DNA from 2 places in the Paenibacillus larvae subsp. larvae genome. Region 1 is predicted to be linked to the other one. Evidence: a T-box and tRNA genes for the amino acid it is inferred to sense, from the RefSeq annotation. Region 1 holds a T-box; the other holds one or more tRNA genes.
The links. A T-box is a leader RNA that pairs with one kind of tRNA and senses whether it is charged. The one in region 1 lies ahead of tyrS (tyrosine--tRNA ligase), so its partner is inferred to be a tRNA-Tyr.

Region 1 (11,601 bases):
ACCTAAATGGCCGTTTCACATCTGGCATTTTGTAACGCAAACGGATAGCTGAAATAGCAATTAAAGCATAGACAACACAGTAAAGAATGGTTGTAGTAATCGTAATAATCAGGAACGCGCTATTCACATCCGGAACAACCACGTATAAGAAGGATACTAAAGAAATTACAATCGCTTGAATCATAACGAAAGTAATAGGAATATCTTTTTTGTTTCGTTTTTGGAAAAATTTAGGAAGATTCCCTTCATCCGCTACTTTAATCATAGACTTACTCGGACCAAGCACCCATGCACTCAGTTGAACCAATACCCCGATCATGATCATTAGGGAAACAAGGTTGACGAAAATAGAGGGAATGCCCAAGTTTTCACAAAAAATCAAGTAAGGCTGAGTAATATTAGCAAGCTGCAGTTCACCCATTGGTACAGCGTTAGACACTGTTAAACCGGCAACGATGTTGAAAATTACCAGCAATATAACAGAAGTAATAACGGCCACAGGGTAGTTGCGCTTTGGATTCTCAATGTTGTTAGCGTGTACGGAAGAGATTTCCACACCCGCGAAAATAAAAATAATTCCGGATAGATAGGTCAAACTGCCCAAATCTTTAAAATTAGGAACCAGATCGCTTGCTTTAAAATTTCCTAAGTAACTTTGCGGTTGAATCCCGTTTTTGATCATGTAGATCACACCAAGCACGACAAGCAGTACGAATGGAATATAGACTCCAATCACGGCCCCCCAGTTACCGGCAATTTTAACCATATCGAATTTCAGGTTTAATAACGTGACACCCCAGTAAGAGATGAGAATAACAGCAAAAATAAAGTAATTATTCGTAGACAGTTCCGGTTTATTGATAACGTAGCCAAATAGAACACCAACTGTAGAGGCTACCATCACCATACCGAAGAACATTTGGACCCATAGTAACCAGGAAGTCACAAATCCCCATTTTTCGCCTAAAGCATTTTTCGCCCAGACTTGCGGCCCGCCTTCTTCCGGGAATCCGGTGGAAAGTTCGGCCGACATTAATGCAATGGGTAATGCAAATAGAACAGCCGCAACCAGCATATAAAAAATTTGCGTCCAACCTGTAATGGATAGAGTAGGTACACTACGTACCGTTCCAAAAAAGGCCATCGTAATACCAATCAATCCAAAAAGCGACATTTTCTTCTGACCTGACATAATTATCGTCCCTTCCCTTATCCAATTCCGCATTGAATAAATGGTTAAATCAATTTCACAGCTTAAAATTTCCTTCTGAAGCTGTTTTGTGAAATTGATTTGGTTAAAACTGAAAAGCAACCTGAACTAATAGTCTAATCTTCAATAGGCTGTATAACTGGGATGCAGAAATGCAGACTTGAAAATTAGAGTATTAAAACAAACTACTGAAGAAAATATAGGGTCTTATAGAAATCATCCCTTTCGTGAATAGCGGTTCTGCTAGGACAAAAAAATACTTGTCTTATTTCACAAGCCTACTTCATTATTCAAACTATTTATCAAGCATTCTTTTGGCCTTTCGCTAGTTTACTAATTTACTAAAATAAATTTGACTTGTGAATTATCATGCAATGTCAGTTTACGCCTATATTTTTGTTTTGTCAATATATTTAAAAACATTGATATATAGCCGTTTTTATAACATTTATAAAATCTTGTTGTTCATTTATTTAAAGCGTAATCCCCTTTATCGATAAAGACGTAAACCCATAAATGCTTTGATGCGTTGGTGTATTTTTTATCTCATTAAGATTTTTTTACTTGATTTTGTGTAAAAAAGAGGATGCAATTTTAATTTTATATCAAACCACTTGCATCTGGATTTTCGTGAGGTTGTATGATGGGAAGTAACCACGGGATAAAAATGTTGGGGAAGATGTTAAATGAGTAAAGAAACCCATTATTCAATCGGGGAAGTATGATCCCGAAGCGGATTGGAAGAAAATCATGGCTAATTGAAGAGGATATGGCTAATTGAAGAGGATATGGCTAATTGAAGAGGATATGGCTATATAAAAAGAGGTGGGGTATATCCCTCCGGCCAACGGCTGGAAGGATATACCCCACCAGTCAATGCAGATCATTTCTGCATGAAGTGGGTTTCCGGGCAAGGTCAAGAGTAACTTCGCTCTTTTAGCCGGAATAGGTTATATTAAGATATTAAGCTTTTATTATAACTGAAAAAAAGGATTCCTGTTTTCGGATCTTACACCAGGGTGCCATTCTATCATATTTTCAAATGCAGCATTCGCAATGGTATCCTCTATGCATAATTGGTCCAAATCCAAAGCGAAATCTCCGCCTGCTACAGTCTCATCCATTACCTCTTTGAGCAGTCTGCTGTACCCTATAAGTCTTCGGGATGCAATAAGTGTATTTTTTCCAGTTGAAGTTTTTTTGTTCGAAACATCATGAAAAGCTAAGATGCCTTTTTTCATTTTACTAATAATTGTGTGATTATCCACTTTATCATTTATTACTTTGACTTTTACAGATACGTTACTCTCGGCACTCAATGCCTTACTCCACAAGGAAATCCAATTATCATATTTAATATAATATCTTCCCTGGAAGTAACTTTTGATAGTTGGAAGCAGGATATGAATCCGAGGATGGTAACCATCCCCGGATTTCCAAATATCCAGCATACGAAAATAACCCAGGGAAGCCTGCTTGATACACTTATATTTAAACAGGCGGTTGAATCCAATTAACATACAATCAAGTACTTGATTGATATGATCTTCGGCCACTTTTTCTTCTAAACCCAAATCTACTAACAGCCAGTTAACCTGTTTCTCCTTGTTAACTTTTGTCATCAGGTATTGATTAAAATAGGCTAATTCCAACGATCGGTTCCACGATGCCAGCATCAACAATCCTCACTTTTATTCCATGGTGAACTTATTCTCCTAATTTCACCAGGCTGTAGTTCTTCTTACCTTTCCGGATAATGATGAATCTTCCGTCGAATGAGTTTTCCACTGTTACTTCCGTATTTAGATCACTTACGCGTTCCCCATTCATTGAAATGGCTCCGTTCGTAATGTCTTCCCGTGCTTGCCGTTTGGATGGTTCTATTCTTAATTCCACTAACCAATCCACAATATTTTTGGATTCTTTGGATGCATGGAATGTCGGCATATCTTTAAATCCCTGCTCAATTTCGTCTGCAGTCAGTCCTTTGATATCCCCGCTGAACAAGGCTTCGGTTATTTTTCCGGACTGAGCTAAAGCTTCTTCACCATGCACAAACTTCGTCATTTCTGCCGCCAGCACTTTTTGTGCCTCACGCTTGCCCGGATCCGTCTCAACCTTTTGAGCCAGTTCCTCAATCACTTCTTTAGTTAAGAAGGTAAAAAACTTCAAGTATTTTACTACATCGCGGTCATCAGTATTTACCCAGAACTGGTAGAACTCGAATGGTGTCGTTTTCGCCGGATCTAACCAGATAGCCCCGCCTGCTGTTTTACCAAATTTCGTACCATCGGCTTTTAACATTAACGGGATTGTTAATCCGAATGCCTTCGCATCCGGGCCTTCTTTCTTCCGGATCAGGTCCAGACCGCTGGTTATATTCCCCCATTGGTCGGCCCCGCCAATTTGCAGTTGAACATCTTCTTCCTTGAACAGATGATGGAAGTCCATGGACTGAAGAATTTGGTAGGAAAACTCCGTAAATGAAATACCGCTTTCCAGACGGCTCGCCACGATATCTTTGGCCAGCATCGTATTAACGCTGAAGTTTTTACCATAGTCACGCAAGAAATCGAGAACATTCATTTTATGTGTCCAGTCGTAGTTATTTACCATTTTCACTTCATTATCCCCGCCAAAACCAAACAGCTTTTTCATTTGGGCGGTAAGAGCTTCAACATTATGCTGGACTTGTTCCAACGTTTGCAACTGCCGTTCGGTCTGGCGTCCGCTTGGGTCGCCAATCGTTCCGGTTGCCCCGCCAATAAGAATAACCGGCCGGTGTCCAAATAACTGGAACCGTTTCATCATCATGAAAGGAATCAGATGTCCAATATGCATGCTGTCACCCGTCGGGTCAACTCCACAGTACAGAGAGATCTTCTTCTCCTCTACCAGTTTGCGTAGTCCCTCGGCATCTGTCTGTTGATTTATCGCATCGCGCCATTCCAACTCATCGATAATATTCATTGCTGTCCACTCCTTTAATTTATTAATTTCTATACCGCGGCATTTTGCATCCATTCTTTTAAAGATCAGAATGCAAAAACACCTTACATGAACTTCATGCTGAATGTACATGTACACCATGCATTATTTTTCTAAATAAAAAAGCCCCTATGTCTAGCCTAGACACAGGGACGATTATTAACCGTGTTACCACCCAATTTGCATGAATAGTGCTGCAGTCACTATCCATACCACTCTCAGCAATAATATCGTATGCTATCCCGCTTAGTGTTACCTAAGATACTCCGGAGTGTAATTCGCAAGTTTTGTTTGTGCTAGGTCGCATCAACCCCCAGCTTTCTGGATAACAAGGGCAAAATTGCTACTGAGCTCCTTCAGCGTATATGTTGTATAAGATTTTATAGCCATTATAGTGAATGAACAGTTAATTGTCAATTAAGTAATTAAAAGTTTTCAGAAAAATTAAACGAATCAATTTCATAATACAACTGGTGAGCGCTTAATGGAGAAGATATAGATAAATACGGTCCAAATTTAACTATGCGAATTTTAATGAGAGGGATTTCCCTGTGATTTCAAAATATTCTTACTTTTTCCCAAAAAACCCATGACAATGTTTATTAGGGGAGCTGCTATGCAATATACGGAATACGGCAAGTATTCCAACGTTGAGACGCCTAAAGTACCTGTTATAAATACTCCGCTGACCCCCCATGGAATGAGCGGATTGACAGCAGCCCCTGCGTTGGCTAATGTAGCTGAAAGTTTTCTCAGATCTATCTTGATTTTGTCAAATTGTGATTTAAAAGCTTTGCCCGGCAAGATGATGGAAAGATATTGTTCCCCCAGAAGAAGATTAACCCCTATTGAGCTTAAGGACGTCATCAGAATTAATTTCCCTTTTGTGCCGACAAAACCTGCAATTCGGGAGATTAACGTTTCGATAATTCTGATCTCTACTAACAGCCCTCCGAGTGCCAAGGCAAGAAGAATAAGGGAAACGGACCACATCATACTTTGAATTCCGCCCCGGGTTAATAGGGAATCGACACCCGGTACCCCGGTTTGCGATACATATCCATCCTGCAAGAGCCGGGCCATTTGATCAAAGCTCGTATCCGGATGATAAATGTAGAAGATACCGATCGTTATTACAATACTCAAAAGCAGGGTCGGAATAGCCGGTATTTTTCTCCATGCGCAAAGAAACAAAGCAAAAACCGGAATTAAAGGAACAAAAGAAATCGTGAAGGAAGACCTCAAAGTATTTACCAGTTCCTCTATTTGGCTTCCCGTTGAAAGCACATTGGCATGGCCAACCACTATATAAAAGAGAAGGGAAATGAGGAAAGCAGGAGTCACGGTCCGCAGCATATTCCGGATATGTCCGAATAAATCCACTTCCGCTATGGCCGAAGCCAAGTTCGTTGTATCCGATAAAGGAGAGACGTTATTGCCCAGGAAAGCGCCTGATATAACGGCACCGGCTGTCAAGGCCGGATGAAAGCCCATGATTTGTCCCATTCCAAAGAAGGCGATGCCTATCGTTGATATTGTAGTAAAGGAACTCCCGACTGTTATTCCTACAAGTGAACAAATAATAAACACAGAGGGCAAAAAGAATTTAACAGATAAAATACTGAATCCATATACCATAATGGTTGGAATTGTCCCTGCAGCAATCCAGACGCTTACAATAGCCCCAATCAGCATAAAAATTATAATCGGGATTAAACCTGGCAATATTCCGTTTTGGATTCCCTTATGAATAATATCCCAAGAAATTCCCTTTATTGCCGCGAATAGGATAACTATACCTAAAGAAATAAGAATAGGAATTTGCGGAGGTACACCAAATCCTATGATGCAAACTCCTATTATGGCTAATAAAACCACTAAGAGAAAGATACTTTCTTTTAATGTCACATCTTTTTTCATTCTTGAGGAACTCCTTGGCTGCGGTCTAAGTGGGTAAACATTTTTTAGACTTCAAAAAGACTGATAAGATTTATTCAGCCTGGGCCTGCATGTATATGACCTCGAGCTTTTCCTTCATAGCTTTTTCGATTTTAGGCGCATACTCATTAAAAACTTCTTTATCATGGGCATACGGGGATAATGCAGCAGCACGTAATACGGTAATTTTACCCTCTTTCATCCATTCGTCTTCACTAAATCCTAGGCTTTTCACATATTGAAGCGGACTATGGCCATAATCTGGAACGGCAAAATCTGTATGTGATGTCAAAAATTCATTCATATAGATGCCGCCTTTTACATAAGAAGCCTGGTCGAAGAAATCATGATTTAATCTGTTCATTTTAGCTAAATCGGTATTGCCTTCTTCATTGAACACATAGTCCACCATGTTGAAATCCGGCTTGGTTAACGGATAGACATTGATGGTCTTGGCCCCGACTTTAAATTGTCTGCCCTGCAGGAAGTGATAAAAGCGGTAAGCTCCCTCGATACTTGCGCCGATTAGTTTGCCGTACCCCGTTACGTTCAGCGGCATTACTTTATGGGCGGTCCAAACCGCTGCCGCAGTTGCCCCCGCTTTAGAACCTTCCAGGATGTAGGCACCAAGCAGTGCAGGAATATCGGCACCTTTCTCAAATACATAGGTTGCGAAGTAAGAGATGACGTCACGCATTCTGATGTCTTTTATGGCAATCCCCCCCGCCGCATAAGGGATATATCCCATTTTGTGCGGATCAATGGTGATGGATTCAACCTGACTCATGGCTTTAAAAGCGTTATAAATATCTTCAGTCAGCCATTCGATTTTTTCGGTAAAGACATGGTGTCTGGCATAGACTTCATCCAATTTATTGTAGTCAATAAACTGATTATTCTCATCCAGGAAAATGGCCCGTGCATATCCGCCGTATGCCGCATCTACATGAATGTAGAAATAAATACCCTCTTTAGCCAGTTTCTTACGAAGGGCGATGATTTTGTCGATGTGGTCTACCTGACCTTCTTCTGTTGTTCCAATAACCCCCACTACACCAAGAATGGGAATTTGCTTAGACGCCAATTCGCGGATTTTCGTTTCCAATTTACTGATATCCATACGGTAATTATGATCAACGTCAATAGATTCCACACAATCAAGGCCTGTACCGATAATGTCAGCAGCTTTCAGCCAGGAATAATGTTTCGTTTGTGGAATTAACCATTTTCCTAATTTTTGCAGGTTTTCTCCGCTGCGTGCGGAATGAGATTTAATTTCATCCAATTTTTCCGGAACCTGATCCAGAATATTAAGAATTTCCTCTGTAGACATGTTCAACAATTGCCATTCAGATTTGCCTTGAACTAATTCGGGCACTACTTCTTTTATGGCTAAAGGAAGGGATTTCATGTTCCTTGCGTACCACAAACCTTCAATGTTGGCAATAGAACCGTCGGCACAGATGTGGCCCCAGCTTTTATCTTTTTCATAGCTCATTAAGGCCGCAAAATCATGCCCCACTTCTTCCTCCATCTGGGAAGTACCTGGAGAGGATTCATAGGCTACATTGTTGCCGTTCCATAACATAGCAGCTGTGTAAGCGATGATAGCCGGCATCAGGGTTTCAGCGTTCATATGACCCCAGAAACGTCCTGCTGAGTGCCAGGGTATTGAATCTGTACGGAGTCTGGAAGATAATACATTGAATATGCTTCGCATATAGTCAGCGGTTTCCATAAAACTCTTTGAACTTTTGTCCTGAGGGGTAATAACAGGTAAATCCTGAGGTTGATAGTTTTGGCGCCACCCCACATGTTCATCTACCATTTTTAGTAATAATTCTTTAAATAAATCAACGTTTTCACCCTTGCTTCCTAAGAATAAGGCTTTTAAGTTAAGTTCTTGAATCTTGGTTTCCATATTATCCTCCTTCATGAAGTGTGTTTTCCTATCAAATGATGTGATTCGTACTCAGAATCCTCTTTCTTCCAATCCGGTCTTTTCAGCTTATAAATGATGAGCGCAATTCCAACCATAATGACGGTTGCCAGCACTTGGTAAATAATGTATCCCATGAATTGGTTAGGCTTCAGAATGGAAGGCGGGATGATACTCACAACAATGGTAATGGCAACACTTATCATGGACAGTACTGAAACAAACCACATCAATCCATTCCCTTTGTTTCCCAATCTGAACGGCCTTTTTACATCTGGCATTTTATAGCGTAAGCGTATCGCTGAAATAGCAATTAACCCATACACGAGACTGTAAAGAATGGTTGTTGTGATAGTAATAATTAGAAATGCGCTATTTACATCCGGAACAACTACATAAAGTACCGATACAATTGAAATCACAATCGCCTGAATGAGAACAAAGGTGATGGGAATATTTTTGTCAGTACGTTTCTGGAATATCTTTGGAAGATTTCCTTCTTCCGCTACTTTAATCATGGATTTACTTGGTCCAAGTACCCATGCGCTTAACTGGACCAGCACCCCAATCAGAATCATCAGAGAAATAATATTGGCGAAAAAGGATGGAATCCCTAAGTTCTCGCTAAAAATTAAATAAGGCTGAGTAATATTGGCAAGCTGGAGTTCACCCCGTGGTACGGCATTGGAAACTGTCAAGCCTGCAATGATATTAAATATAACAAGCAAGATAACGGAGGCGATAACAGCAATGGGGTAATTTCGTTTAGGATTCTCAATATTATTCGCATGCACAGAGGAAATCTCTACACCTGCAAAAATAAAGATAATGCCGGATAAATAGGTTAAGCTGCCCAAGTCTTTAAAGTTGGGAATCAGATCTCCTGGTTTGAAATGTCCCAGATAACTGTCCTGTTTAATTCCATTTTTAATCATAAAAATGATCCCAAGCACGACAAGCAGCACGAATGGAATATAAACTCCAATCACAGATCCCCAGTTCCCGGCAATTTTCACCATATCGAACTTAAGGTTTAATAAGGTAACCGTCCAATAGGAGATGAGAATAAGAGCAAAAATAAAGTAATGATTTGAGGATAGTTCCGGTTTGTTAATGACATATCCGAGCAGGACGCCTATTGTAGAAGCAACCATCACCATACCGAAAAACATTTGAACCCATAATAACCAGGAGGTTACAAATCCCCATTTATCTCCTAAAGCCTGCTTTACCCAGACTTGGGGGCCTCCTTCCTCAGGCCATCCTGTAGAGAGTTCGGCAGACATAAGTGCGATGGGTAATGCAAACAAAACCGCGGCAATCAGCATATAGAAAATTTGCGTCCAACCTGTTATGGAAAGTGTCGGTACGCTTCGCACGGTACCAAAGAACGCCATGGTAATGCCAATTAATCCGAATAGTGTCAATCTTTTTGATTTGGCCATAAATAACCCTTTCTTTCTCGTATTCAACTAATAATCCAATATCCAGTAAGTATTATTTCTTAAAATGTTTTATTGGATGCATGCCATATTTTGCACAGAAAAGGACTTTAGCGTCACTCTCCCCTTCACTCAGAAAAAATCCACAGGAAAAGTTTTAGCCACCGCCAATGTGATTAATTTAAAGAAAGAGAAACTATACAACTGTATTCATGATTGAACAGGAAGCAGATGTCATTTCGGTTCCAAGTTACCAGCTAAACAATCAAGCAAGCGATTTGTATAAATATGTTTGCATTACAGAATATATAGATATGCCCCCATCCCCAACCCGGCTGTAGTCAGGGAAATCCATTCAACTTCAAAATCCGGCTGGGCACTAACCCCACCATTATCCTTGATGCGAAGGGCACTATAGAAATAAATAAATTGAACAGATCCGAGGTGAATGGGAGTTCCTGAACAAGGCTAACTCAATCAGCGGACCGAAAAAGACCCGCGGGGAATTAGTACAATGATTACGATTGGAACATTGATCAAAAAACATGATTGGCCTGATCCGGCACAACCTGAACAAACCGGATACCTAAATACCGGTAGCCGAGGAGTATTCCTGTCATATGTAAAGGTAATCCGATTATTGATAGTATTTATTCGAAAATTGTCATGAGAACTACTCACAACATAGTTATGTTATTGTCCAAGCATAAAAAAGTTTCCTACATACTATGTAACGAATACTGTAAAAGGAGGTAGATGTATGAGTAACGGCTTTGGCTCATATACGGGAGGAAATTGCTGCCCTCTGGCAAAAGAGATTATCGATCCGCCGTTATACATCTTTAATCATTTCTATCACCCCCAAGAAGTACCGATCGTACACACTATTGAAATTATCAATCAGCATCACTGCGTTCCAATTCCAAAACATATAATTAGGTCAGAAACCAAAGACGTCTTCAGTTCAGCAAACAAGAAGCAAAACAAGTCCAAAAGAAAATAATCATGATCACCGGAATTTTTTAATCAATCTGAAGGAGCATGCGTCTATGAAACTTAAAAAAAGTAAAAAACCGCATTTCTTCAAGGGAGGGCAACTGTTCCATGAACGCTTTAATGAGTTGAACTTGCTTGATGAATATCCGATAGAGCTTCGGGAAAAAATTATTACTCCACACAAAGTAGCGACTGAGAAAAAGAAAAAAGAAAAACCGATATCTGGATAAATCTGCAAGATGCCCGCCCAATCACTTAAATTTCACGTTTTTTGTCTATATTCTCATTTTTTCCGTTATAGAAAATCAAAAAAGAACCTTGAGGTTTTTCCCAAAGGTCCTTTATAATCGTGTTAAGAACAGAGGTAAAATCTACAGTATTAGAATGGGTTTGCCTAAATTGTGGGAAACTCACCGTTGCTCGTGATAAGAGACTTGGAATAGAACCTGGAGTCTGTGTTATATGCGAAATAGAATACGAAGTAGCAACATGCTTTCAATGTGGTTAAATTATGAACTTGATGCATGAAGGAGAAGTATTTTGAGTGATTATTGGTTTCAATCGTACATCGATCACTTTAATGATAATAAATGACCTTAGGGATTGTTGAATAAAAATTTAAGGAACGCGAATTAATTAAGCCCTCAGGGGCTTTTTATTTTGCACAAATAAGACCACAGAGGAATATTGAAGTGTCCCCTCTCAAGTAGACAGTGTAAAAAAACAAAAATAGTTAGTTTGTTTCCCATCCCCTAAAAGTAGTTTTGTACCATATTTATTCGCTCTTGCCCAAAGGCGGAAGTTGTCTACTTCTTTCTTACCTTGTTCGTCTAAAATCTCAAACCAACTAAGATCTTCATATCCTTCTATATATTGCTTGGCTTTCTCATAATGGCCTTGTTTGAATAGTGCAATACTCTTTATCAGATAGGATTGAACATAATACACAACAAGAGGGCGTTCTGTTTTCAGTGGTTCTGATACACTTTTGTCCTTTTTCATTAGCAGCTCTTCCTGATATCTGATCGTAGCGAGTATTCTTAATTCATCAGCAAATTGCTCAGTTAGGTTCCATTTACCAAGAGAAA
Region 2 (11,601 bases), 960 kb from region 1:
TCTAATCGTTCATACTATGTTATAGGTGGTGAGTTTCATGTCCGAACATTTGGAACAGGCACTTAGCAAATTGAAGAATACCGGTGTTCGCATGACTCCGCAAAGACATGCCATCTTATCTTATTTGCTTGATTCAAAAATTCATCCAACAGCCGATGATATCTACAGAGCATTGGAATCGAAGTTTCCTAATATGAGTGTGGCTACAGTTTACAATAACCTCAAGGTTTTTATTGAGGCTGGATTAGTACGTGAGCTAACTTACGGAGACGATTCTAGCCGGTTTGATGCAGATATGTCAGACCATTACCACGCACGATGCGAGGTATGCGGCAGGATTTCCGATTTTGAATATCCTTCGGTACAGGAGATTGAGCAAATAGCCGCAAGAGAGACGGGTTTTGACGTTCATGGACATCGTCTCGAAGTGGTTGGTCTTTGTCCGGATTGTGCTAAGCGAACAAAACATTAGTTCTATTTAGAGCTTACAAGGTTTGAGATTATAATCTGCAGGATAATACGTAAACGTGCCCGCCAGCGTTTTGCTGGTTTTGGGCACGTTTTTTGTTAGAAATATAAGAGTTATAAACGGATGAAGGAAGCTTGATAAGGGAGTGGAGAATAGTTGCCGTACCGCAAACCAAGAAAAAAATCACGATATAAGATCATTCTTTTTTTACTGCTTTTGGGCTGCATAGGGTATGTATGGTTTGCCGAAGCACCTAATGATAAGCACGTATCCTTTTCTTTTGAAGGGAAAGAAAAACCGCTGTTTTTTCGGGGAGAGCTTTATAAAGAAACGGCCTTGGGCCAAGGGAATACCCTCAGGTTTCCCTTGTCTTTTATTCAGGAGTACATAGATTCCGGGGCTTATTATGAAGCGGAAAGTAAATCCGTAATTTTGACGACTTCCAATAGGGTAATCAGAGCTATTGCCGACAATAAGACAGCTGAAGATACAGGAAAGACAATCTCACTTGAACAAGCTGTAACAGTGCAGGATGGGGAAGCCTATGTACCTGCCTCTTTGCTAAAATCGATCTACGGAACGGAAGTCCGGGAAGAAGAACAAAACGGAATCGTGCTAGTCTGGAATGCCGGAGAAGAATATCAAACGGCCCGGATAAACGGGGCAAAAGATGAAACAAGACCGCTTCGTTCCGGTCCTTCCAGCCGTTCTCCCATTTATTCGGATGTATCTTCCGAAGAAACGATGTATATATGGGGCGAAGCTAAGCCGGGATGGGTTAAAGTCCAATTACAAAATGGTGTTTCCGGGTACATGAAGGAGGGCCATCTCGGGGAAACTGAAGCCCAGAGTATCCCTGCCAAGGAAGAACCGTCTTTTCAAGCGTGGAAACCTGAAAAAGGAAAAATCAATGTAACGTGGGGACAAATTGTTACAAAGCATCCCAAAACAGAGAATATTCCGGACATGCCTGGATTGAATGTAATCAGTCCTACCTGGTTCCGTCTGAGTGATGGTCAAGGGAATATTGTAAGCTTGGCCAGTTCCGATTATGCGGCATGGGCCAGACAGAGGGGATATCAGATCTGGGCTTTATTCAGCAACAGTTTTGAACCGGGTCTTACCACTGAAGCCCTTTCCAGCTTTGACAGGAGAAAAAATGCTATCACCCAGGTGATAGAGAGTGCCAGGCAGCTTGGTATTCAGGGAATTAATGTTGACTTCGAGAATGTAAAAACGACCGATAAAGACAATTTTACTCAATTCGTAAGGGAACTTACCGCATATTCGCACAGTAACGAACTAACTATTTCAGTGGATGTAACTCCTAAATCAAACACGGAAAACTGGTCCTTATTTTTAGACCGTAAAGCCTTGGGCAAAATTACGGATTATATGATCGTAATGGCCTATGATGAACATTGGGCTTCAAGTCCTAAAGCGGGGTCCGTTGCCTCCCTGCCGTGGGTAGAACAGGTCCTCACCAAGATTTTAAAGGAGGATGAAGTCCCTCCTTCCAAAATGATACTGGGAATACCTTTCTTTACCCGGCTTTGGACTGAAGAAGAAAAAGACGGGAAAACGGAAGTCAGCAGTAAGGCTATGGCAATGAGTGCAGTGGAAACCTTGGTACAGGAGAAAAATCTTACCCCTATTTATGATGAGAAAACGAAGCAAAATTATGTGGAATATCAGGAGGACGGAAAAACTTACAAGATATGGATGGAGGATGAAACGTCGATGAAAGCCAGAATGGAAGTAATGAACCGGTATAATCTCGCGGGTCTAGCATCTTGGCGTAGAGGTTTTGAAAAGCCCGATGTCTGGCCTGCAATTTCTTCTTTCGTGAATCCATAAGTAAAGGAGCTGTCCTAAAAATGTCCGCATGAATGATCCAGTCCCAAGTTCCAAACGGTAGAACCTCCAAATCCACTAACAAAGTGGAAATGGAGGTTCTGTTTTACCTGAAATTTAACTTTAAGCGGGTCAAAACATCGCAAATCGACTTTTGGGACAGCCTCTTCTTAATTTTGAATATAGGGCAGTTAGCTCTGAAGGTTTTTTTCTGTCTGATCCGGAGAGTTCTTTTGCGGAAGCGGATCGGGATTACCATTTTCTCCGGGTATATATTGCGGATCAAAAGTAAGGATTGTTTTACAAAACATGCAACGGTCCGTTTTACCTAAAAGTTTCGTTCGTTTTCCGCATTCAGGGCAATCTAGAGAAACGGCCGAAGTGGAGAGCATTCCCGCCCAGAAATAGATAGCCATGCTGCCCATCATGCTGAGCATACCGATAACCATGCATACGACAGCTATCATTTTGCCGATCGGGCCCCAATTAAATACAACGCCGGCAAGACCAAGAATCATAAGCATCATCCCACCCATTGTCAGCAGCAGGCCCCACAGGCGAAATTCATTCACTTTGCTTGATTTGAATCTCACAAGAAGTCACTTCTTTCCTTATATTTTGGATAAGATTTATCACTGAAAAGAGCAGGAAACTTCTACAAATTGTAGAAGTTATCATTAAGGAATTCCGCCGGGGAGGAATGAACGAAAAATGATCGAACCGTTGGCTCTCAAATACAAGCTTAATAATCAAATTGAGGGGGTTCTTGTTGTTCAACCTGGCAAGGAAAATCCTCCTATGTATGACGGTGCGGATAAACTTCTGTTTATTGTCTCTAATGGCAATCTAAGGAATTGCAAATCTATTATCCATTATATAAAAGACGGGAAGCGTATACAAGAAAGATGGATAAATATTGAGGAGATGAAAGTGTTTCTTTTTACAAATTCTTATATTGAAATCAGGAATTCGTTATTAAAGGGGGAGATTATTCTGGACCGCTATGGAAACCTGGGCGGATTGCGGCAAACTCTTTTAGACCTTCCGGAGCAAATCCGGGAGTGGCAGCTATTTGTCGAATTTGCCCAGTTTTTAAATGAATATGTACAGGGAAAGCGGTATAGCCTGCAAGGGCAGCAAATGGATTCCTATCAGCATATTCTTGAAGCTCTCCGTCATTGGGCCCAAATCGTATTGATTGAAGAGGGGGAGCATCCGGATCTGGGCATCTGGGGACGAATTAAGCAGGTGAACCCCGGTGTCTATAAGCTCTATGAAGAACTAACTATGAGTAAAGAAACAATAAAACAGCGTGTTGAACTTGTACTTTTGGCTTGTGAATTTTCTGTCATGTCCAAAATGGAAAAGTGCTGCAAACCGCTTCTCGCTTTAATGGAGGAACGTCAAGAGACCTGGAGTATGACTGAATTACAACAATTAACCGATTTACAGGAAGTTCGGAACCTGATTCCAATAGTTGTTCATAAACTGGTTAAGCGGGGACTGATTGAGGAGGTCTTCGTTCCAAGAGATGAGGATTTAACAGAGCTTTTGATCAGATATGTAAGAACGGCGGATTTGGATGATTCCGCTAAAGGGAAAAGAATCTGATAGGGGGTTGACTCTCTGATGGGTCTATGGTAAATTATATTTCGCCGCCGGGAACGGCAGCAAACACTATCATCAAACTCTATTAGTTTTTTTGTTTCATAGTAAATGGAAATAAAAAAAGCTTGCAATTAGATGATTAGATGTGTTATATTAAAGAAGTCGCTGCGAGAGTGGCTGACACGAAATGTGAGATTAACTCACATGATTGTCCTTTGAAAACTGAACAACGAGTGATAAAGCGGGTCACGCAAAGTGACTAAGAGAAGAAATTCTCGTCAGCAAAGTATAGTTGAGCAATCAGCTCATTCGATAAAGAAACAACTTTATTGGAGAGTTTGATCCTGGCTCAGGACGAACGCTGGCGGCGTGCCTAATACATGCAAGTCGAGCGGACCTTGTGTTTCTTTCGGGAGACGCCAGGTTAGCGGCGGACGGGTGAGTAACACGTAGGCAACCTGCCTGTAAGACCGGGATAACTTGCGGAAACGTGAGCTAATACCGGATAGCTGGTTTCTTCGCATGAAGAAGTCATGAAAGACGGGGCAACCTGTCACTTACAGATGGGCCTGCGGCGCATTAGCTAGTTGGTAGGGTAACGGCTTACCAAGGCGACGATGCGTAGCCGACCTGAGAGGGTGAACGGCCACACTGGGACTGAGACACGGCCCAGACTCCTACGGGAGGCAGCAGTAGGGAATCTTCCGCAATGGACGAAAGTCTGACGGAGCAACGCCGCGTGAGTGATGAAGGTTTTCGGATCGTAAAGCTCTGTTGCCAAGGAAGAACGGCCAGGGGAGTAACTGCCCCTGGAGTGACGGTACTTGAGAAGAAAGCCCCGGCTAACTACGTGCCAGCAGCCGCGGTAATACGTAGGGGGCAAGCGTTGTCCGGAATTATTGGGCGTAAAGCGCGCGCAGGCGGTCTTTTAAGTCTGGTGTTTAAGCCCGGGGCTCAACCCCGGTTCGCACTGGAAACTGGGAGACTTGAGTGTAGGAGAGGAAAGTGGAATTCCACGTGTAGCGGTGAAATGCGTAGAGATGTGGAGGAACACCAGTGGCGAAGGCGACTTTCTGGCCTATAACTGACGCTGAGGCGCGAAAGCGTGGGGAGCAAACAGGATTAGATACCCTGGTAGTCCACGCCGTAAACGATGAATGCTAGGTGTTAGGGGTTTCGATACCCTTGGTGCCGAAGTTAACACAGTAAGCATTCCGCCTGGGGAGTACGGTCGCAAGACTGAAACTCAAAGGAATTGACGGGGACCCGCACAAGCAGTGGAGTATGTGGTTTAATTCGAAGCAACGCGAAGAACCTTACCAGGCCTTGACATCCCTCTGACCGGTTTAGAGATAGACCTTTTCCTTCGGGGACAGAGGAGACAGGTGGTGCATGGTTGTCGTCAGCTCGTGTCGTGAGATGTTGGGTTAAGTCCCGCAACGAGCGCAACCCTTGATCTTAGTTGCCAGCACGCAGAGGTGGGCACTCTAAGATGACTGCCGGTGACAAACCGGAGGAAGGTGGGGATGACGTCAAATCATCATGCCCCTTATGGCCTGGGCTACACACGTACTACAATGGTCGGTACAACGGGAAGCGAAGGAGCGATCCGGAGCCAATCCTCAAAAGCCGATCTCAGTTCGGATTGCAGGCTGCAACTCGCCTGCATGAAGTCGGAATTGCTAGTAATCGCGGATCAGCATGCCGCGGTGAATACGTTCCCGGGTCTTGTACACACCGCCCGTCACACCACGAGAGTTTACAACACCCGAAGTCGGTGAGGTAACCGCAAGGGGCCAGCCGCCGAAGGTGGGGTAGATGATTGGGGTGAAGTCGTAACAAGGTAGCCGTATCGGAAGGTGCGGCTGGATCACCTCCTTTCTATGGAGTACAGAAATGTACAAGAAGGCTTTACTCACTCGTTGTCAGTTTTGATGGAGTTTGGGGCCATAGCTCAGCTGGGAGAGCGCCTGCCTTGCAAGCAGGAGGTCAGCGGTTCGATCCCGCTTGGCTCCACCATCTACGGTGTTTTGTTTACACAAAACGCACTTGTACCTTGAAAACTAGATAGCGAAACAAAGCGAGAACTTAGAACATCCTTAGTATAAAGCGAAGTGTTTCGTTTGAAGTGAGCGACTTTGCAGATGAATGTTCACCTTACGTGTGATTGAAAACATTCAGGTGCAGCGAAAGCCCTTCAAAGAAATACAAAGCATAGGTTAAGCTGGTAAGAGCACACGGAGGATGCCTAGGCGCTAGGAGCCGAAGAAGGACGTGGCGAACAACGATATGCCCCGGGGAGTCGTAAGCAGACTTTGATCCGGGGATGTCCGAATGGGGGAACCCGGCTGCGGTTATGCGCAGTCACTCACTTCTGAATCCATAGGAAGTGAAGAGGCAGACCAGGGGAACTGAAACATCTAAGTACCCTGAGGAGAAGAAAACAATCGTGATTCCGTCAGTAGCGGCGAGCGAAAGCGGAGGAGCCCAAACCAGAGAGCTTGCTCACTGGGGTTGTGGGACACCTTATACGGAGTTACAAAGGAGCAGATTAGGCGAAGAGGTCTGGAAAGGCCTGCCACAGAAGGTAACAGCCCTGTAGCTGAAAGTCTGCTCTCTCCAAGGTGGATCCCGAGTACGGCGGGACACGGGAAACCCCGTCGGAATCCGGCAGGACCATCTGCCAAGGCTAAATACTCCCTAGCGACCGATAGTGAAGCAGTACCGTGAGGGAAAGGTGAAAAGCACCCCGGGAGGGGAGTGAAAGAGAACCTGAAACCGTGTGCTTACAAGAAGTCAGAACCCTATGATTTTCTTCGGGAAATCAGGGTGATGGCGTGCCTTTTGTAGAATGAACCGGCGAGTTACGCTTGCATGCAAGGTTAAGGTGAAGAGCCGGAGCCGCAGCGAAAGCGAGTCTGAACAGGGCAAAGCATAAGCTTACGAAGTAGCAATACTTTGTATTGCTTGGAAGTATGCAGGCGTAGACCCGAAACCGTGTGATCTACCCCTGTCCAGGGTGAAGGTGAGGTAACACTCACTGGAGGCCCGAACCCACGAATGTTGAAAAATTCGGGGATGAGGTGGGGGTAGCGGAGAAATTCCAATCGAACTCGGAGATAGCTGGTTCTCCTCGAAATAGCTTTAGGGCTAGCCTCGGGTTAGAGTGATGGAGGTAAAGCACTGATTGGGTGCGGGGCCCGCCAAGGGTTACCAAGTCTAGTCAAACTCTGAATGCCATCCACTCGGTGCCCGGGAGTCAGACAGTGAGTGCTAAGATCCATTGTCAAGAGGGAAACAGCCCAGATCATCAGCTAAGGTCCCCAAGTGTGTGTTAAGTGGGAAAGGATGTGGAGTTGCACAGACAACCAGGATGTTGGCTTAGAAGCAGCCACCATTTAAAGAGTGCGTAATAGCTCACTGGTCGAGTGACTCTGCGCCGAAAATGTAACGGGGCTAAATACACCACCGAAGCTATGGGTCCTAATTAAGGGCAGTAGGGGAGCGTTCCAAGCAGCATAGAAGGTTGACCGTGAGGACAGCTGGAGCGCTTGGAAGTGAGAATGCCGGTATGAGTAACGAAAAGATCAGTGAGAATCTGATCCGCCGAAAGCCTAAGGGTTCCTGAGGAAGGTTCGTCCGCTCAGGGTAAGTCGGGACCTAAGGCGAGGCCGAAAGGCGTAGTCGAAGGACAACAGGCAGAAATTCCTGTACCACCAAACACCGCTATGAGCGATGGGGTGACACAGTAGGGTAGGGACGCAAGCTGATGGAAGTGCTTGTCCAAGCAGTGAGGCTGGTGTGCAGGCAAATCCGCACACGATGAAAGCCGGGCTGTGACGGGGAGTGAAAATAGCAGTAGCGAAGGTCTTGATCTCACACTGTCAAGAAAAGCCTCTAGCCAGGTGCAGGTGCCCGTACCGCAAACCGACACAGGTAGGCGAGAAGAGAATTCTAAGGCGCGCGGAAGAACTCTCGTTAAGGAACTCGGCAAAATGACCCCGTAACTTAGGGAGAAGGGGTGCCCCGGTAGAGTGAATAGCTCGAGGGGGCCGCAGTGAATAGGCCCAAGCGACTGTTTAGCAAAAACACAGGTCTATGCGAAGCCGCAAGGCGAAGTATATGGGCTGACGCCTGCCCGGTGCTGGAAGGTTAAGGGGAGTGGTTAGGGCTTAAGGCCCGAAGCTATGAACCGAAGCCCCAGTAAACGGCGGCCGTAACTATAACGGTCCTAAGGTAGCGAAATTCCTTGTCAGGTAAATTCTGACCCGCACGAATGGCGTAACGACTTGGGCGCTGTCTCAACGAGAGATCCGGTGAAATTTTAATACCTGTGAAGATGCAGGTTACCCGCGACAAGACGGAAAGACCCCATGGAGCTTTACTGCAGCTTGATATTGGACTTTGGTACGATCTGTACAGGATAGGTGGGAGCCTAAGAAGCCGGAGCGCCAGCTTCGGTGGAGGCAGCGTTGGGATACCACTCTGATCGTATCGGAGTTCTAACCCGGGACCGTGAACCGGTTCGGGGACAGTGTCAGGTGGGCAGTTTGACTGGGGCGGTCGCCTCCTAAAGAGTAACGGAGGCGCCCCAAGGTTCCCTCAGAATGGTTGGAAATCATTCGAAGAGTGCAAAGGCAGAAGGGAGCTTGACTGCGAGACCTACAAGTCGAGCAGGGACGAAAGTCGGGCTTAGTGATCCGGTGGTACCGCATGGAAGGGCCATCGCTCAACGGATAAAAGCTACCCTGGGGATAACAGGCTTATCTCCCCCAAGAGTCCACATCGACGGGGAGGTTTGGCACCTCGATGTCGGCTCATCGCATCCTGGGGCTGAAGTAGGTCCCAAGGGTTGGGCTGTTCGCCCATTAAAGCGGTACGCGAGCTGGGTTCAGAACGTCGTGAGACAGTTCGGTCCCTATCTGTCGTGGGCGCAGGAAATTTGAGAGGAGCTGTCCTTAGTACGAGAGGACCGGGATGGACGTACCGCTGGTGTACCAGTTGTTCCGCCAGGAGCACAGCTGGGTAGCTATGTACGGAAGGGATAAGCGCTGAAAGCATCTAAGCGTGAAGCCCGCCTCAAGATGAGATTTCCCAAGTAGTAAGACCCCTTGAAGACGACGAGGTAGATAGGTTGGGGGTGGAAGCGCAGCAATGCGTGGAGCTGACCAATACTAATCGGTCGAGGGCTTATCCTAAAGAAACAACTGTTCTAAGTACACTTTGCTTCGCTGCTAGTTTTCAGGGTGCAAGAGGCTGGTTCAAGCTGCATGCCTTTTCTAAGGCAGGATATTTTCTCGCAGCCTGACCGAGGCAGTAATGCTTCGAAAAATCCTATTCCCCGATAGCTCAGTTGGTAGAGCACTCGACTGTTAATCGAGTTGTCACAGGTTCGAGCCCTGTTCGGGGAGCCAATGGAGAGGTGTCCGAGTTGGCCGAAGGAGCACGATTGGAAATCGTGTAGGCGCCAAAAGCGTCTCGAGGGTTCGAATCCCTCTCTCTCCGCCATTATATATCCGGCCCGTTGGTCAAGGGGTTAAGACACCTCCCTTTCACGGAGGTAACAGGGGTTCGAATCCCCTACGGGTCACCATGTATAATTTTTCTTTTGACAAAGCAGTGAGAACCTAATATAATTGAACTCACATTGCTTTATATGGACGCTTAGCTCAGCTGGGAGAGCATCTGCCTTACAAGCAGAGGGTCGGCGGTTCGATCCCGTCAGCGTCCACCATAATTTAACCCGGAAGATAGGCATAAGCGATTAGCAGATACGCTTGCTTCTAAGGTTAATTGCCGCGGGGTGGAGCAGTCCGGTAGCTCGTCGGGCTCATAACCCGAAGGTCGTAGGTTCAAATCCTGCCCCCGCAATATGGAGCTGTGGTGTAGAGGCCTAACATGCCTGCCTGTCACGCAGGAGACCGCGGGTTCGAATCCCGTCAGCTCCGCCATTCTATTCCATGAATCATGATGTCATGGAAGTTCTGGAAATAAGTTGAGGCTCGGTAGCTCAGTCGGTAGAGCAGAGGACTGAAAATCCTCGTGTCGGCGGTTCGATTCCGTCCCGAGCCACCATAGCGACCAGCCGGTGTAGCTCAATTGGTAGAGCAACTGACTTGTAATCAGTAGGTTGGGGGTTCAAGTCCTCTCGCCGGCACCATCGCATAGTTTTATAATGTGGAGGCTTAGCGAAGTGGCCAAACGCAGCAGACTGTAAATCTGTTCTCTTACGAGTTCGGTGGTTCGAATCCATCAGCCTCCACCATATTATAGGGGCATAGTTTAAAGGTAGAACAGCGGTCTCCAAAACCGTTAGTGTGGGTTCAATTCCTGCTGCCCCTGCCAAAGTTTTATGGCGGTCGTGGCGAAGTGGTTAACGCATCGGATTGTGGCTCCGACACTCGAGGGTTCGATTCCCTTCGATCGCCCCATATAGTCCTGTTGGGGGTTAGCCAAGCGGTAAGGCAACGGACTTTGACTCCGTCATGCATAGGTTCGAATCCTATACCCCCAGTTTAATGCGGAAGTGGCTCAGTGGTAGAGCATCGCCTTGCCAAGGCGAGGGTCGCGGGTTCGAACCCCGTCTTCCGCTCCATCCTAAGGCGCCATAGCCAAGTGGTAAGGCAGAGCTCTGCAAAAGCTTTACCCCCAGTTCGAATCTGGGTGGCGCCTCCATTATTTACGCCGGAGTGGCGGAATCGGCAGACGCACAGGACTTAAAATCCTGCGGTAGGTGACTACCGTACCAGTTCAAGTCTGGTCTTCGGCACCAGTTCTATCGAATAGTAAGTGCCCTTAGCTCAGCTGGATAGAGCGTTTGACTACGAATCAAAAGGTCAGGAGTTCGAATCTCTTAGGGCACGCCAGTAAGCCGGTGTGGCGGAATGGCAGACGCGACGGACTCAAAATCCGTTTCTCGCAAGAGAGTGGGGGTTCAAGTCCCTTCACCGGCATAATTCAAAAAGCAAGTGCAGCTATTACCCTGCACTTGCTTTTTCTATATACCCAATTCCACTGCATTTCTTTTCAAGAATAATTCTGTTATTTTTTGTTTCCAATTTGTTTTGATTTCTTTTTTACTAGCAGCATTCATTACCCTTATTATTGGAACATTTGCTTTAGAAAGGACTTTACCTGTTTATTGAACCAGCCAGGTTGCTCCAAAGGTGTCAGATGTGCGGATTTATCTATCTGAACATATTGGGAATCAGGAATTTTATCCGCCATTCGCTGCATCACATCGGGAGGAGTAATAGGGTCTTCGGTTCCGGCTACGATTAAGACAGGAACAGAAATGGAAGATAAATCCTGAATCGAACTCTCACGAAATGCCATAGCCAGACTGATGTGTGCCAAACCGGCCGGGTCCATGGACAGAATCATGTTTTGGATATCTTGTACCAGTTTTTGATTATCTTTTTTAGTATCCGCGGCAACAAGGTTTGGTAACATCTGCTCAACTAACTGGTTGGAGCCATGTTCAAGCAGGTTCCCAGCTGTATGCAATCGTTTTGTTTGGCCTTCGACTGTGTCCGCATCCGGTCTTGTATTCGTCAGAATAAACGCCAGGATTCGCTCAGGCGCTTTACGCCATAAGGAAAATGCAACATATCCTCCCATGGAAAGACCACAGCAAACAAATTGGACAATACCCAAATTATCCAGCAAAG

Region 2: it encodes a tRNA-Tyr, which carries the amino acid that the T-box ahead of tyrS (tyrosine--tRNA ligase) is inferred to sense. The anticodon was not compared.

What each region holds. Positions count from the first base shown of each region.
Region 1 covers NZ_CP019687.1:3,650,499-3,662,099, reverse strand. Annotated here, with positions in the region: gene tyrP (tyrosine-tyramine antiporter) at 1-1,192, opposite strand, end outside; gene BXP28_RS18970 (protein rep) at 2,185-2,886, opposite strand; gene tyrS (tyrosine--tRNA ligase) at 2,918-4,180, opposite strand; T-box leader at 4,344-4,567, opposite strand; gene nhaC (Na+/H+ antiporter NhaC) at 4,730-6,118, opposite strand; gene tdc (tyrosine decarboxylase) at 6,189-8,057, opposite strand; gene tyrP (tyrosine-tyramine antiporter) at 8,069-9,520, opposite strand; gene BXP28_RS18945 (hypothetical protein) at 10,278-10,520, shown strand; gene BXP28_RS22965 (hypothetical protein) at 10,567-10,743, shown strand; gene BXP28_RS18940 (hypothetical protein) at 11,216-11,601, opposite strand, start outside.
Region 2 covers NZ_CP019687.1:318,940-330,540, forward strand. Annotated here, with positions in the region: gene perR (peroxide-responsive transcriptional repressor PerR) at 38-472, shown strand; gene BXP28_RS01720 (glycosyl hydrolase family 18 protein) at 626-2,326, shown strand; gene BXP28_RS01725 (DUF2614 family zinc ribbon-containing protein) at 2,515-2,916, opposite strand; gene BXP28_RS01730 (nucleotidyltransferase-like protein) at 3,035-3,934, shown strand; rRNA gene BXP28_RS01735 (16S ribosomal RNA) at 4,258-5,812, shown strand; tRNA gene BXP28_RS01740 (tRNA-Ala) at 5,875-5,950, shown strand; rRNA gene BXP28_RS01745 (23S ribosomal RNA) at 6,149-9,129, shown strand; tRNA gene BXP28_RS01750 (tRNA-Asn) at 9,270-9,345, shown strand; tRNA gene BXP28_RS01755 (tRNA-Ser) at 9,348-9,439, shown strand; tRNA gene BXP28_RS01760 (tRNA-Glu) at 9,450-9,524, shown strand; tRNA gene BXP28_RS01765 (tRNA-Val) at 9,590-9,665, shown strand; tRNA gene BXP28_RS01770 (tRNA-Met) at 9,729-9,802, shown strand; tRNA gene BXP28_RS01775 (tRNA-Asp) at 9,806-9,882, shown strand; tRNA gene BXP28_RS01780 (tRNA-Phe) at 9,931-10,006, shown strand; tRNA gene BXP28_RS01785 (tRNA-Thr) at 10,016-10,091, shown strand; tRNA gene BXP28_RS01790 (tRNA-Tyr) at 10,111-10,196, shown strand; tRNA gene BXP28_RS01795 (tRNA-Trp) at 10,203-10,276, shown strand; tRNA gene BXP28_RS01800 (tRNA-His) at 10,287-10,362, shown strand; tRNA gene BXP28_RS01805 (tRNA-Gln) at 10,374-10,445, shown strand; tRNA gene BXP28_RS01810 (tRNA-Gly) at 10,452-10,526, shown strand; tRNA gene BXP28_RS01815 (tRNA-Cys) at 10,533-10,606, shown strand; tRNA gene BXP28_RS01820 (tRNA-Leu) at 10,615-10,703, shown strand; tRNA gene BXP28_RS01825 (tRNA-Arg) at 10,721-10,797, shown strand; tRNA gene BXP28_RS01830 (tRNA-Leu) at 10,802-10,884, shown strand; gene BXP28_RS01835 (alpha/beta fold hydrolase) at 11,033-11,601, opposite strand, start outside.